2 regions of the Streptomyces sp. T12 genome follow, and region 1 is predicted to be linked to the other one. Evidence: predicted binding sites of a transcription regulator. Region 1 holds the regulator's gene; the other holds the start of a gene.
The links. The regulator HspR, encoded in region 1, represses chaperone genes until heat shock. The targets are predictions, from matches to a motif close to TTGAGNNNNNNNNNCTCAA.

Region 1 (7,952 bases):
TACCGGACGAACTGGCCGATGGCGCGTGCGAGCAGCGCAACGCCGACCACGGTCAGCACCAGCGACACGATGATCGCGGCGAGTTGCATTTCGGGGCTCCTCGGGCCTGCGAGGGGTGGTTCGAGGGGGTCCTCGACATTACTGAGCGGACATTACTAAGCGGTAACTTAATCAGTCCGTCTGAGACTACCCGCATCCTCTGTCGCACTGTAGCCAGGTGCGGAGTGATGTGAGTCGCTGAGGGTTGCCTTAAGAACCGATCGTGTTATTCGTCCCGAAATGGTATATACGGCACTAACCTAGCCTGGTGCTTTACGGGATCGCAGCCGCCACCACCTCTCTTCTCCTCGCCGCCTTCCTCGCGGCGCTGCTCCGGCTGCCCGCCCTGCGCCTCGGCATCGTCGACCGTCGGCGCCAGCGGCCGCTGCCGTTGCTCGGTGGTGCCGGCGTCGTGCTCGTGACCTGCCTGGTCGTCGCCGCGGGGGAGTGGACGGGCTTCGCCCCGCTGGGTCCCGAGATCGAGCGGCTGCTGATGGCCGCCGGCGCCGTCGCCGTGCTCGGGCTGGTCGCCGACGTGCGGCGGGTGAAGGCGCGGTTCCTGGTCGGCGGTACGGCCGTGGCGGCGGCCTGCGTGGTGCCGTACGCCGAGACGGGCTTCCTGTTGGGCCTGCCGGCCGTCGGCTGGATCGTCCTCGTCGCCGTCGGCTTCAAGGCGCTCGACCATGCGGACGGGCTGGCCGGCACCGTCGGGGTCGTCACCGCCTTCGGTGTCGGGCTGCTGGCGGCGGCCGAGGTGATGGACGAACTGGCCGTGCTGCTCAGCGTGCTGGCCGCCGCCCTGACCGGTTTCCTCATGCACAACTGGCACCCCGCGCGGATCGGGCTCGGGGCGTGCGGGTCCCTGTTCGTCGGGTTCGTGCTGGCGTCGACGGCCGTGATGACCCGTACCGGACACGATCCGGTGTCGAGCGCGGGCGTGCTCTACGCGGTCACCGCGCTGGCCACCGCCGACGTCCTCCTGGTGGCGCTGTCCCGTCGGCTGGCCGGGCGGCCGCTGCTGCGGGGCGGGCCCGACCATCTCGCTCATCGCCTGCGCCGGGTCGGCCTCACCCCGCCGGCCGCGACGGCCCTCCTGGGTCTGGCGGCCTTCGCCGGGGTGCTCGTCGGCGTCCTCGTGCACATGGGATGGATTGCCGAGTCGGGGGTGTTCTGGGTGGGGGCGGGTGCCCTCATCGCCGTATTCGGACTCCTGCTCATCAAGCCGTACGCGCCTCGCCGTCAACCCTCTTTTCCCGTAGGGGGTTCTGTTCGGCCGCCGACACAGGCCACATCTACGCAGGTCAGAGCCCAGTTGCGTGTAAGGAACGGATAAGAGTTGAGTGGGGTCGACTCAGCTCTGTTGACCGGGCGGGGGCCGTCATGCACACTTGAGTCCGTTCCACTCAAGTCAGCTGGAGGAATTCACCATGGCACGTGCGGTCGGCATCGACCTGGGCACGACTAACTCCGTCGTCAGCGTTCTTGAAGGCGGCGAGCCCACCGTCATCACCAACGCAGAGGGCGCCAGGACCACGCCGTCCGTCGTCGCCTTCGCCAAGAACGGCGAGGTGCTCGTCGGCGAGGTGGCCAAGCGTCAGGCGGTCACCAACGTGGACCGGACCATCCGGTCCGTGAAGCGCCACATGGGCACCGACTGGAAGATGGAGCTCGACGGGAAGCCCTTCAACCCGCAGCAGATCTCCGCCTTCATCCTCCAGAAGCTGAAGCGGGACGCCGAGTCCTACCTGGGCGAGAAGGTGACCGACGCGGTCATCACCGTCCCGGCGTACTTCAACGACTCCGAGCGTCAGGCGACGAAGGAGGCCGGCGAGATCGCCGGTCTGAACGTCCTGCGCATCGTCAACGAGCCCACCGCGGCCGCGCTCGCGTACGGCCTCGACAAGGACGACCAGACGATCCTCGTCTTCGACCTTGGTGGCGGCACCTTCGACGTGTCCCTGCTGGAGATCGGCGACGGCGTCGTCGAGGTGAAGGCCACCAACGGTGACAACCACCTCGGTGGTGACGACTGGGACCAGCGCGTCGTCGACTACCTGGTGCAGCAGTTCAAGTCCGGTCACGGCGTGGACCTCGCCAAGGACAAGATGGCCCTCCAGCGCCTCCGCGAGGCCGCCGAGAAGGCCAAGATCGAGCTGTCCTCCTCCACCGAGACCTCGATCAACCTTCCGTACATCACCGCCTCCGCCGAGGGCCCGCTGCACCTGGACGAGAAGCTCACCCGGGCTCAGTTCCAGCAGCTGACGGCCGACCTGCTGGAGCGCTGCAAGACCCCGTTCTTCAACGTCATGAAGGACGCCGGCGTCTCCATCAACGAGATCGACCACGTCGTCCTCGTCGGTGGCTCCACCCGTATGCCCGCCGTCGCCGAGCTCGTGCGCGAGCTGACCGGCGGCAAGGACGCCAACAAGGGTGTGAACCCGGACGAGGTCGTCGCCATCGGCGCCTCGCTCCAGGCCGGTGTCCTCAAGGGTGAGGTCAAGGACGTCCTGCTCCTCGACGTGACCCCGCTGTCCCTCGGTATCGAGACCAAGGGCGGCATCATGACCAAGCTCATCGAGCGCAACACCACGATCCCGACCAAGCGGTCCGAGATCTTCACCACGGCCGAGGACAACCAGCCGTCCGTGCAGATCCAGGTCTACCAGGGCGAGCGCGAGATCGCGGCGTACAACAAGAAGCTCGGGATGTTCGAGCTGACCGGTCTGCCGCCGGCGCCGCGTGGCGTCCCGCAGATCGAGGTGTCCTTCGACATCGACGCCAACGGCATCATGCACGTGACCGCCAAGGACCTGGGCACGGGCAAGGAGCAGAAGATGACCGTCACCGGCGGCTCCTCGCTGCCGAAGGACGAGGTCGACCGCATGCGCCAGGAGGCCGAGCAGTACGCGGACGAGGACCACCGCCGCCGCGAGGCCGCCGAGACCCGCAACCAGGGCGAGCAGCTCGTCTACCAGACGGAGAAGTTCCTCAAGGACAACGAGGACAAGGTCCCCGGCGAGGTCAAGACCGAGGTCGAGGCCGCCGTCGAGGAGCTGAAGACCGCGCTCAAGGGCGAGGACACCGCCGAGATCCGCACGGCCACCGAGAAGGTCGCCGCGGTCTCGCAGAAGGTCGGCCAGGCCATGTACGCCGACGCCCAGGGCGCGCAGGCCGCCGGCGGTCCGGAGGGCGCCACCCAGGGTGGTGCCGGTGCCAAGGCCGCTGACGACGACGTCGTGGACGCCGAGATCGTGGACGACGAGCGCAAGGACGGTGCCGCGTGACGGAGGAGACCCCGGGCTTCGACGAGAAGCCTGACGTCCCCTCCGGCGCCACCTCTGAAGACGCCGAGCCGGCGGCCGCTCCCCAGGAGGGGGCGGCCCCGGCCGGGGACGCATCAGCGCAGATCACCGGTCTGACGGCCCAGCTGGACCAGGTGCGCAAGGCGCTCGAAGAGCGCACCGCGGACCTCCAGCGGCTCCAGGCCGAGTTCCAGAACTACCGCCGCCGCGTCGAGCGCGACCGGATCACGGTCAAGGAGATCGCCATCGCGAACCTCCTGACCGAGCTCCTGCCCGTGCTCGACGACATCGGCCGCGCGCGGGACCACGGCGAACTCGTCGGCGGATTCAAGTCCGTCGGGGAGTCGCTGGAGACCGTCGCGGCGAAGATGGGTCTGCAGCAGTTCGGCAAGGAGGGCGAGCCCTTCGACCCGACGATCCACGAGGCCCTGATGCACTCATACGCGCCGGACGTCACCGAGACGACCTGCGTGGCGATCCTGCAGCCCGGGTATCGCATCGGCGAGCGCACCATCCGCCCCGCGCGGGTGGCCGTCGCCGAGCCCCAGCCGGGCGCGCAGACGGTCAAGGCCGACGAGGCGACCGAGGCGGCCGACGACAAGGAGAGCGGTGGCCCGGACGAGGGCTGACGTTGAACCGAGGAGAGAGGAGGGGCGTCGAGGATGAGCACCAAGGACTTCATCGAGAAGGACTTCTACAAGGTCCTCGGCGTCCCCAAGGACGCCACCGAGGCCGAGATCAAGAAGGCGTATCGCAAACTCGCTCGCGAGTACCACCCGGACGCCAACAAGGGCAACGCCAAGGCGGAGGAGCGCTTCAAGGAGATCTCCGAGGCGAACGACGTCCTCGGTGACCCCAAGAAGCGCAAGGAGTACGACGAGGCACGCGCCCTCTTCGGCAACGGCGGCTTCCGTCCGGGGCCGGGCGGCGCGGGCGGCTCCTTCAACTTCGACCTGGGCGACCTCTTCGGAGGCGGCGCCCAGGGCGGCCAAGGGGGAGCCGGCGGCTTCGGCGGCGGACTCGGTGACGTCTTCGGGGGCCTGTTCAATCGCGGCGGTACGGGCACGACCCGGACCCAGCCCCGGCGCGGCCAGGACATCGACACCGAGGTCAGCCTCAGCTTCACCGAGGCGATCGAGGGCGCGACGGTCCCGCTGCGCATGTCCTCGCAGTCGCCGTGCAAGGCGTGCGCGGGCACCGGCGACAAGAACGGCACGCCGAGGGTGTGCCCGACCTGCGTCGGCACCGGCCAGGTGGCCCGGGGTTCCGGTGGCGGCTTCTCCCTCACCGACCCCTGCCCGGACTGCAAGGGGCGCGGTCTGATGGCCGAGCACCCGTGCCTGGAGTGCAAGGGCAGCGGCCGCGCGAAGTCGTCCAGGACCATGCAGGTCCGCATCCCGGCCGGGGTGTCGGACGGCCAGCGCATCCGCCTGCGCGGCAAGGGCGCACCCGGTGAGCGCGGCGGCCCGGCCGGCGACCTGTACGTGACCGTGCACGTCGAAGCGCACCCGGTGTTCGGCCGCAAGGAGGACAACCTCACGGTGACCGTCCCCGTGACCTTCACGGAGGCGGCCCTCGGCGGCGAGGTCAGGGTCCCCACCCTGGGCGGACCGCCGGTCACCCTGAAACTGCCGCCCGGCACGCCCAACGGCCGCACCATGCGGGCGCGGGGCAAGGGCGCGGTCCGCAAGGACGGCACCCGCGGCGACCTCCTGGTCACCGTCGAGGTGAGTGTTCCGACGGACCTGACGGGGAAGGCTCGTGACGCACTCGAGGCGTATCGCGAGGCGACCGCGGGCGAGGACCCGCGGGCGGAGCTGTTCCAGGCCGCGAAGGGAGCATGAGTCAGATGGACGGTCGTCGACGCAACCCGTATGAACTGACCGAGGAGACCCCGGTCTACGTCATCTCGGTGGCGGCCCAGCTCTCCGGCCTGCACCCGCAGACGCTGCGCCAGTACGACCGTCTGGGCCTGGTGTCTCCGGACCGCACGGCCGGCCGGGGCCGCCGCTACTCGGCCCGCGACATCGAACTGCTGCGCACGGTCCAGCAGTTGTCGCAGGACGAGGGCATCAACCTGGCCGGCATCAAGCGCATCATCGAACTGGAGAACCAGGTCGCCGCGCTGCAGTCCCGAGTGGCCGAGCTTCAGGCCGCCGTCGAAGGGGCCGCGGCGGCGATGCAGCAGCGCGAGGCGGCGGTGCACGCGTCGTACCGCCGGGATCTGGTGCCGTACCAGGAGGTCCAGCAGACCAGCGCGCTGGTGGTGTGGCGGCCGAAGAAGTCCAAGGACTAGGCAGGCACTCAGGCGAAGGGGCCCGGAGGTTCGGCGTGAACCTCCGGGCCCCTCGGCATGCCGTCAGGCATCGGCGGCCTGCGGGTTGCCTCGACTCAGCTGCCGCTGGGCAGGGTGACGGCGGTGGCCACGTCCGTGTACGCCTGAGTGCCGTCCTCCTTGGTGAAGGAGGCCAGGTAGTAGACGGTGGTCCCGGCCGGCGCGGTGGTGTCGGTCCAGTACGGGGTCGTCGCGGGCGTCTGAGTCAGACGGACCCAGGTGTTCGTCGCGCGGTCCCAGCGGTGGACGTGGTAGCCGTCGGCCTCGGTGAAGGACGTGCCGTAGCAGTACGGGTCCACCTGGACGTGGCCCGACTGGTCGACGAAAGAGCCCAGATCGCACGCCGTGGCCGCGGGGGCGGCGGTCGTCGGGCGGAGGTCGAGCTCGGTGACGGAGACCGTGGAGACCGGGTCGCTCCAGTAGGTCCCGTCGCCCTCGGGGTCGCCGATGAACTCCGCGACATTGCCGTAGCGGTCCACGGCGACGACGACGTAGTACTTCTCCTCGCCGTCCGCCGGCATGCGCAGCAGCGTCTCCGACTTGGTGGCGTCCACCGTGCCGATGTAGTCGGGGTGCTGGGACGGATGCGACTGCTCGTAGATCCGGTACTCGGCCAGGTCCTCCACCGGGCTCGGGTCCCAGTCGAGCTTGACGCCGTACTCCAGGGCCTGCGCGGTCAGGTTGGTCACGGCCGGCGGGGCGATCTCGTCGCCCGGGCGGGTGACGAGGATCTCCTGGGAGGCGACGGACCAGCGGCCGTGGATGTCCTTCCGTTTCACCACGTAGGCGTAGGTGGCGCCCTGCTCGCCGTCGTAGTCGGTGCAGCTGCGGACCGTGTTGCCGGCGGCGTCGGTGCTCGTGGCGCGGTCGCGGCAGTTGACGCCCGTCCAGGTGCGGGTGCCGTCGGCCGGGGCGGGCGAGCGCAGGACCGCGTAGGTCTCGGTGTCGTTGTCCGCGGGCTCGCTCCAGCTGATCACCGCGCCGTACGACGGGGTGGTGGCGGTGACCTTCTGCGGCGGGGCGATGGTCGGGACACCGCTCACGACGGTGGAGTAGGTCTGGTTCCAGGCCGCGTCGTAGGCGAGGACCTTGTAGTCGTACGACACGCCGTACAGCGCCGAGGTGTCGGACCAGTTCGTCTCGGTGGTCTCGGGGTGCTCGGTCCAGGCGGTCTCCGAGCTCTTCTTGCTGAAGACGGAGAAGGCGACGGCGTCCGCGGGGGCCGTCCAGGACAGGTTGTTGGCGTCCGCGGTGCTCGTGACCGTCAGCACCGGCGCGGCCGGCGCGGTGAAGTCGGGCGTGGGCACCGGGCCCAGGGCGGCGGTGCCCGCCGACTCGTTGCCCGCCTTGTCGTAGGCGCGGATCTGGTAGACGTACGACTGCCCGGTCGACGGCGGCGTGTCGGAGAAGGTGCGGCTGGTGGTCGTACCGACGCGGGTCCAGGTGCCGGTGCCCGCCGGCGCCCGGTGGACGCGGTAACCCGCGAGGTCCATCTCCTTGTTGGCCGCCCAGCTGAGGGCAGCCGTGTTGCCGGTGGTGCCTGAGACGTACTTCCAGGTGGCCCCGGTCGGCGCCAGCGGCGCCACCTTGTCGTAGGTCGCCGAAGTGCGCGGCGTGTAGGCGAACTTGACGTTGGCCGTGCCGGTCCAGTTGACGTAGTCGACGCGCAGGGTGTGCTTGCCCTGCGGGATGGTGAGGTTGAGCGTCTTGGAGACCGTGGTGGAGGTGTTCTTCCACAGGTCGATCTTGCGGACGCCGTCGAGGTAGACGCGGATGCCGTCCAGACCGGAGGCGGTGAAGGTGAAGGGGCCGCCGGAGCCGAAGTCGCGGGCGACGGTCCAGCGGACGCCGAAATAGTTGCCGGGGAGACCGGATGCCGGGGCGCCCGTCCCCCAGTTCTGGTCGATGACGCTGTCGCAGTCGGTCTTCTTCGGCGTACCGGAGAAGGTGGTGTTCGCGAAGAACTGGCGTTTGAAGACCGGCGAGGTACAGGTCACGGCGGCTGAGGCGGGGGTCGCGAGGGCCGTGAGCAGGCCGCCCGCGGTGGCGAGCACGAGGGCGGTCGCGGTGGCCGCGGTCGTGCGTCTGGCTGGGTTCATGCGGTCCTTCAGTCCTGTTCGGCGACGGCGGTGATCAACCGTCGCCGAACAGACCGGCCGGAACGCCGATTGGTTGTACGGCCCATGTCGTCGGCTGTACCGGTGTCAGGGAATCAGGTCACCGATCGCATCGCCGACCAGCATCCACATCGGCTGTGCGCCCGTGCCGAACGCCGC
Region 2 (7,952 bases), 1.4 Mb from region 1:
CACCCAGCAGTACGGCGGCTCCTACAACATCGGCATGATCCGCGGCGCCTACCACTTCGCCACCCCGGACACCACCAATGGAGCAACCCAGGCCAACTACTTCGTCGACCACGGCGGCGGCTGGTCCCGCGACGGCAAGACCCTGCCCGGCGTCCTCGACATCGAGTGGAATCCGTACGGCGACGCCTGCTACGGCAAGACAGCGAGCGGGATGGTCACCTGGATCCGCGACTTCCTGAACCAGTACAGGGCACGGACCGGGCGGGACGCCGTCATCTACACGGCCACCAGTTGGTGGAAACAGTGCACCGGCAACCACAGCGGCTTCGCCTCGGCCAACCCGCTGTGGATCGCCCGGTACGCGACGACGGTGGGCGAACTGCCTGCGGGCTGGGATTACTACACGGCCTGGCAGTACACGTCATCGGGACCGACGGTCGGAGACCACAATAAGTTCAACGGTGCTCTCGACAGGGTCGTAGCACTCGCCAACGGGTAAATCCCCCATGGGCTACCACACCAGGCGTTTACTCGCACCGTTGCCGATGTGAGGCCCCAGATCCTGGGGTGGGGGGGTGCTGTCGTTGCGGCCGTACGTTCGAACAATCGCGATCACTGACAGTTCGAATACTCACCCACCAGCCGTACGAGGCCGCGCAGTACGCCGAAGGCCCGGGCCTCCCTCACGAGAGCCCGGGCCTCCTTGTCCGGTCGCGTCCGTCACGCCGCGACCGGAACCTCCGGCGCCACGCCGCTGACGGCCGGCGACAGGGCCAGCTCCAGGACCTGGCGGACGTCCGTCACGGCGTGGACGTCGAGCTTGTCCAGCACCTCGGCGGGGACGTCGTCCAGGTCGGACTCGTTGCGCTTGGGGATGATCACGGTCGTGACGCCCGCCCGCTGGGCCGCCAGCAGCTTCTGCTTCACGCCGCCGATGGGCAGGACACGGCCCGTCAGGGAGACCTCGCCCGTCATCGCCACGTCCGTGCGCAGCGGACGGCCGGACAGGAGTGACGCCAGCGCCGTCGTCATCGTGATGCCCGCGCTCGGGCCGTCCTTGGGCACCGCGCCCGCCGGGAAGTGGATGTGCACGCCCCGGTCCTTCAGGTCGGCGACCGGGAGCTCCAGTTCGGCGCCGTGGCTGCGGAGGAAGGACAGGGCGATCTGTGCCGACTCCTTCATGACGTCACCCAGTTGGCCCGTCAGCGTCAGGCCTGCCGCGCCCGTCTCCGGGTCGGCCAGCGACGCCTCGACGAACAGCACGTCACCGCCCGCGCCCGTCACCGCCAGGCCCGTCGCCACGCCCGGCACGGCCGTACGGCGCTCCGCCGGGTCCTGGGCGGACTCGGGCACGTGGTGCGGCCGGCCGATCAGGCCGCGCAGGTCACCCTCGCCGACCGTGAACGGCAGCTTCCGCTCGCCCAGTTCGTGCTGGGCCGCGACCTTGCGGAGCAGCCGCGCGATCGAGCGCTCCAGGGTGCGGACGCCCGCCTCGCGCGTGTACTCGCCGGCGAGCTTGCGCAGCGCGCCCTCGTCGATGGCGACCTCGTCCTTCACGAGGCCCGCCCGCTCCAGTTGGCGCGGGAGCAGGTGGTCGCGGGCGATGACGATCTTCTCGTCCTCGGTGTAGCCGTCGAGGCGGACCAGCTCCATCCGGTCGAGCAGGGCCTCGGGGATGGCCTCCAGGACGTTGGCGGTGGCGAGGAAGACCACGTCCGACAGGTCCAGCTCCACCTCCAGGTAGTGGTCGCGGAAGGTGTGGTTCTGGGCCGGGTCCAGGACCTCCAGCAGCGCCGCCGCCGGGTCGCCGCGGAAGTCCGAGCCCACCTTGTCGATCTCGTCGAGGAGGACCACCGGGTTCATCGAACCGGCCTCCTTGATCGCGCGCACGATCCGGCCGGGCAGCGCGCCCACGTACGTACGGCGGTGGCCGCGGATCTCGGCCTCGTCGCGGACGCCGCCGAGGGCGACCCGGACGAACTTGCGGCCCATGGCGTGGGCGACGGACTCGCCGAGCGACGTCTTGCCGACGCCGGGCGGGCCGACCAGGGCCAGCACGGCACCGCCGCGCCGGCCGCCGACGACACCGAGGCCGCGGTCGGTACGGCGCTTGCGCACCGCCAGGTACTCGGTGATCCGCTCCTTCACGTCCTGCAGACCGGCGTGCTCGGCGTCCAGCACACCCTTCGCGCCCTGGATGTCGTAGGCGTCCTCGGTCCGCTCGTTCCAGGGGAGTTCGAGGACGGTGTCCAGCCAGGTGCGGATCCAGGAGCCCTCCGGGGACTGGTCGCTGGACCGCTCCAGCTTGTCGACCTCCTTCAAGGCCGCCTCGCGGACCTTCTCCGGCAGGTCGGCGGCCTCGACGCGGGCGCGGTAGTCGTCGGACTCCTCGCCGTCCTGCTCGCCGTTCAGCTCGCGCAGTTCCTTGCGGACGGCCTCCAGCTGACGGCGCAGCAGGAACTCGCGCTGCTGCTTGTCGACGCCCTCCTGGACGTCCTTGGCGATGGTCTCGGCGACGTCCTGCTCGGCGAGGTGGTCGCGAAGGTGCTGGGTGGCGAGCTTGAGGCGGACGACCGGGTCGGCGGTCTCCAGGAGCTCCACCTTCTGTTCGGTGGACAGGAAGGGCGAGTAACCGGAGTTGTCGGCGAGCGCCGAGACGTCGTCGATGGCCTGGACGCGGTCGACGACCTGCCAGGCGCCGCGCTTGCGCAGCCAGGCGGTGGCGAGTGCCTTGTATTCCTTGACCAGTTCGGTGACCTGTCCGGGCAGCGGCTCGGGCACGCTCTCGTCGACCCGTGTCCCCTCGACCCACAGTGCCGCACCCGGTCCGGTCGTCCCGGCGCCGATCTGCACGCGGCCGCGACCGCGGATCAGGGCACCCGGGTCACCGTCGGCCAGCCGGCCGACCTGCTCGACGGTGCCGAGCACACCGGTGCTCGCGTACGTCCCGTCGATGCGTGGCACCAGCAGCACCCGTGGCTTTCCCGGCTCGGACCGGGCGGCTGCCTGCGCGGCCTCCACCGCGGCGCGTACATCGGCGTCGTTCAGGTCCAGCGGGACGACCATTCCGGGCAGCACGACCTCGTCGTCGAGCGGCAGCACAGGCAGGGTGAGCGGTGTGGACGTCGAAGCCATGATCTCCCCTTCGGCAGTCAAGTTGAGTTATGCCGACTCAATGCATGGAGGGGCTTGAATGTTCCCAGGCCTTCGTTCGCTGTGAGCGATCAACTGCGCCACACCCTGCGACCTCGGCTTTTGTGAATAAACGGTTGCCGAGGGCCGGTTCTTCCCCCACCGTCTCCCCGTGACAGACACAGAGTTCCTTCTCGCGGCCTACGACGACCAGATGCGCGGCGCGCCCCCGACCCCGCCCGCCGGTGTGACGTACGAACAGGACGGCCCCCTGCTGCGGATCGTCGGCGGATTCCGGGGCCTCGTCAGCGGCCCGCGCTCGCTCGGCGTACGCGGCGCCGAACTCGACGGGCTCATCGCCCGGCAGCGCGACTACTTCGCGGCGCGCGATGAGGCGGTGGAGTGGAAGACCCGGTCCCACGACGACCCGGCCGACCTCACCGACCGCCTGCGCGCGGCGGGCTTCGTGCCCGAGGAGCAGGAGACGGTGCTGGTGGGACGGGCCGCCGACATGGCCGTACGACAGCCCGTCCTGCCGGAGGGGGTGACGCTGCGGCGGGTCACCGCGGACGCGGACATGCGCCGCATCGCCGTGATGGAGTCGGTCGTGTGGGGCCAGGACTGGAGCTGGCTCGCCGACGATCTCATCGGCCGGGTCGCGTCCGCCCCGGACCAGATCGCCGTGTACGTCGCCGAGGCGGACGGCGAGGTCGTGTCCGCGGCGTGGCTGGTGTTCCGCGAGGGGACCGGGTTCGCGAGCCTGTGGGGCGGGTCAACGCTGGCCGAGTGGCGCGGCCGCGGCATCTACCGTGCCCTGGTCGCCACCCGCGCCGCGCTCGCCGTCGCCCGCGGGGTCGGCTACCTGCATGTGGACGCCTCCGACGACAGCGCGCCGATCCTGCGGCGGCTGGGCTTCGCTGCGGTGACGACGACCACGCCCTACGTGTGGTCGCCCGTGGCCGACTGAATCCGAGGCGTACCAGCGGCGCACCACCGGCCACAGCGCGATCCCGATGACCAGGGAGATCAGATGCCCCCAATTGGTCAGCGGGTCCGTGAGATTCAGCAGGTCCTGGACCAACATCCCGCCGAACAGCACCAGAACCGGCCACCGCAGCCACGGCCGCAGCAGCCCGGCCAGCGCGCCGACGCTCGTGGCGACGCCGAAGCTGATGCCGTAGTCGAGGCGGTGCAGCGAACTGTCCGGGAGGTGTCCGACCAGCACCGCCAGCCCGACCGGGACCTCGGTCGCGAGGGTCGCAAGGACGTGCCCGGCAAGGAAGACGACGGCCGTGCGAGCACCGCCGATCCGCCGCTCCAGCGCGGTGAGCACGAGCAGGAGGCCGAGCGTGTACGGCGCCATGATCCCGCCCGCGATCCACAGCGCGCTGGCGATCAGCACCATCGCGGGTGTCCGCACGAGATGCGCCACATCGGTGCTGGAGCCCTGGTGCAGGGCGTGGACGAGGGCGGGGTCGGCGTAGGTGGCGATGAGTGAGGTGACGGCCAGTACGGCGGCGTAAGCGCAGGTGAAGGGGGTTCCGGTGGGGGTGGGGAGCAGCCGCCAGGGGTGGAAGGCGCGGGCTCTGGCCTCGGCGGCCCGGGTGGCCCCGGCGAGCTCGGTGACCGCGGCGGGCTCGGGGACGACCGGCGCCGGGGTCGGCGCGGGAGTGGCGCTCAGTGGTCCGCGCTGGCGCGGCATCCCGTCCAGCAGCCCGGCCACCTCGGGCAGGCCCGCGTCGCCGGAAGGACCGGCCGCGCTCGAAGACGCCGGCTTCGAAGTCGAGACCGCCGTACCCGCAGTCACAGTCCGTTCCACGGTGAGGCGCTCCTTCCGTTTACCTCACCCTCGGACCGGCCCCCACCTCATGTCTGTGATCAGCGCCACACGACAGCAGATTCTCAGCAACCTCTCAAGAAGCTCTCGCGTCTTCCCAAGAATCTCCCCCGCCAGTCGTGAGGCCGTGCCCGTACGGGCACGCGCTCGCTCTCTGACGTAATTCCCTCGGCCGTCCCGCTCTCAGCTGCGAGGATGGCCGGATGCCCACTTCGTACGACATCCCCGAAGTACTGGACCGTCGCGAGGGCCCGTACGGCGAGATCGTGCTGCGGCGGCACGGCGAACTGCTCCAGATCATCGCGAACGGCTGCTTTTTGATGGACACCTCCGACGGGCACTCGGAGCGGCTGCTGGTCGACGCGGCGCTCGGCGCGCTGGCCGGACGGCCGGACCCGGAGGTGCTGATCGGCGGGCTCGGCGTCGGGTTCTCGCTCGCACACGCCGCCGCCGATCCGCGCCCGAGACGGATCACCGTCGTCGAGCGCGAGCCCGCGATTATCGGCTGGCATCTCGACGGGCCGTTGTCCGACTTCTCCGCCCGTGCCCTCGCCGATCCGCGCACCGAGATTCTGGAAACGGATCTGGTGGCGCACGTAACTGAGACTTACGACACGTATGACGCACTGTGTCTCGACATCGACAACGGCCCTGGCTGGACCGTCACCGAGGGCAACGACAGCCTGTACTCACCGGCCGGACTGGCGGCCTGCGCAGGGGCGTTGAGGCCGGGTGGGGTGCTGGCCGTATGGTCCGCCCAACCCTCTCCGGAATTCGAAGAAACCTTGCGTAATGCCGGATTCCAACAGGTGCGTACCGAAGAGATCCCCGTTGCCCGGGGCGTTCCGGACGTCGTGCACCTCGCCGTCCGACCTGGATAGCCGTGGCACGGTGACTCCCCGTACTCTGCTTCTCTGACGCGGATCATTCAAGCGTCAATCGCAAGCATGCGCAGGCATAGCCAGGTAGCGGGATCACCCCACGGATTCCGGAAAGCAACTTTGGGGCGGGCGATGGAGCAGACACACACCTCCCACAACGGCACGGCGGCGACTCCCGGCGCTCAGCGCCGGGTCCTCGTGGTCGAGGACGATCCGACCATCGTGGACGCCATCGCGGCCCGCCTGCGTGCCGAGGGTTTCCTCGTGCAGACCGCGGGCGACGGTCCGGCGGCCGTCGACACGGCCGAGGCCTGGCAGCCCGACCTGCTGATCCTCGACATCATGCTGCCGGGCTTCGACGGCCTGGAGGTATGCCGCCGGGTGCAGGCCCAGCGGCCGGTACCGGTGATGATGCTGACCGCGCGCGACGACGAGACCGACATGCTGGTCGGGCTCGGCGTCGGCGCCGACGACTACATGACCAAGCCGTTCTCGATGCGGGAGCTGGCGGCACGCGTGCATGTACTGCTGCGCCGCGTCGAGCGGGCCGCGCTGGCCGCCACGACCCCGCGGTCGGGCATCCTGCGCCTGGGCGAGCTGGAGATCGACCACGCGCAGCGGCGTGTGCGGGTGCGCAGTGAGGATGTCCACCTCACCCCGACCGAGTTCGACCTCCTGGTGTGCCTGGCGAACACCCCGCGCGCGGTGCTCTCCCGGGAGCAGTTGCTCGCCGAGGTGTGGGACTGGGCGGATGCCTCCGGCACCCGCACGGTCGACAGCCACATCAAGGCGCTGCGCCGGAAGATCGGCGCCGAGCGGATCCGCACCGTGCACGGCGTGGGCTACGCCCTGGAGACCCCGACGCCATGAGCGACGGGCCGGCCGCGCGGAGAGGCCCCGGGGAGCCCTGGGGCGGCGTACGTCCGTTCTCGATCAAGACCAAGCTGGGCGCACTGGTCATCATCGCGGTCCTGATCACCACAGGACTGTCGATGATCGCCGTGCGCACCCAGACGGAGCTGCGCTTCATCACGGTCTTCTCGATGATCGCCACACTGCTCATTACGCAGTTCGTGGCCCATTCGCTCACCGCACCGCTGGACGAGATGAACGCGGTGGCCCGGTCCATCTCGCACGGCGACTACACCCGCCGGGTGCGGGAGAACCGCCGGGACGAGCTGGGCGACCTGGCCGGGACGATCAACCTCATGGCGGACGAGCTGGAGGCCCAGGACCAGCAGCGCAAGGAGCTGGTGGCGAACGTCTCGCACGAGCTGCGCACCCCGATCGCGGGTCTGCGGGCCGTCCTGGAGAACGTGGTCGACGGCATCGCCGAGGCCGACCCCGAGACGATGCGCACGGCACTGAAGCAGACCGAGCGGCTGGGCCGGCTCGTGGAGACACTCCTGGACCTGTCCCGCCTGGACAACGGCGTCGTACCGCTGCGCATGCGGCGCTTCGAGGTCTGGCCGTACCTGTCCGGCGTGCTGAAGGAGGCCAACATGGTCGCCTCCGCGCGCGGGGGCATGGCGTCGGGCTCCGGCAGTCACACGCGTACGGACGTCCATCTGCACCTCGACGTCTCCCCGCCGGAGCTGACCGCGCACGCCGACCCCGAGCGCATCCACCAGGTCGTCGCCAACCTCATCGACAACGCGATCAAGCACAGCCCGGCGCACGGCCGCGTGACGGTCAAGGCACGGCGCGGGGCGTACCCGGAGTCGCTGGAGCTGGAGGTCCTGGACGAGGGTCCGGGCATTCCGCGGTCGGACTGGCACCGGGTCTTCGAGCGGTTCAACCGGGGCGCCGTGATCCGGCCGCACGGGCCGGGCAGCGACGGCGGTACGGGGCTGGGGCTGGCGATCGCACGCTGGGCCGTCGATCTGCACGGCGGCCGGATCGGTGTGGCCGAATCCGATCGGGGTTGCCGGATTCTTGTCACACTTCCCGGGCAGCCATCTGTGCCAAGTTGACGTAAAGTTCGAAGCGGAGCGACAAGATCCATGTGCGTCCTGACTGACGGACACGTGTGATCAGGCAGAGCCCCGCGCCTGTGGCGTGCCGGGCCGCGGTCGCGCCTTCCCAGCTGATGCGGAACCACG

Region 2: lon (endopeptidase La) is a predicted target of HspR. The motif match lies at 3,158-3,176, and genes of this name have one in related genera.

Annotation. Positions count from the first base shown of each region.
Region 1 is NZ_CP117866.1:5,818,266-5,826,217, forward strand. It holds gene PBV52_RS26195 ((Fe-S)-binding protein) at 1-89, opposite strand, end outside; gene PBV52_RS26200 (MraY family glycosyltransferase) at 308-1,372, shown strand; gene dnaK (molecular chaperone DnaK) at 1,467-3,323, shown strand; gene grpE (nucleotide exchange factor GrpE) at 3,320-3,970, shown strand; gene dnaJ (molecular chaperone DnaJ) at 4,004-5,185, shown strand; gene PBV52_RS26220 (heat shock protein transcriptional repressor HspR) at 5,191-5,637, shown strand; gene PBV52_RS26225 (PA14 domain-containing protein) at 5,733-7,775, opposite strand; gene PBV52_RS26230 (hypothetical protein) at 7,881-7,952, opposite strand, start outside.
Region 2 is NZ_CP117866.1:7,215,971-7,223,922, reverse strand. It holds gene PBV52_RS32710 (lysozyme) at 1-499, shown strand, start outside; gene lon (endopeptidase La) at 721-3,135, opposite strand; gene PBV52_RS32700 (GNAT family N-acetyltransferase) at 3,305-4,099, shown strand; partial or broken gene PBV52_RS32695 (rhomboid-like protein) at 4,079-4,951, opposite strand; gene PBV52_RS32690 (spermidine synthase) at 5,173-5,850, shown strand; gene PBV52_RS32685 (response regulator transcription factor) at 5,983-6,720, shown strand; gene PBV52_RS32680 (cell wall metabolism sensor histidine kinase WalK) at 6,717-7,823, shown strand.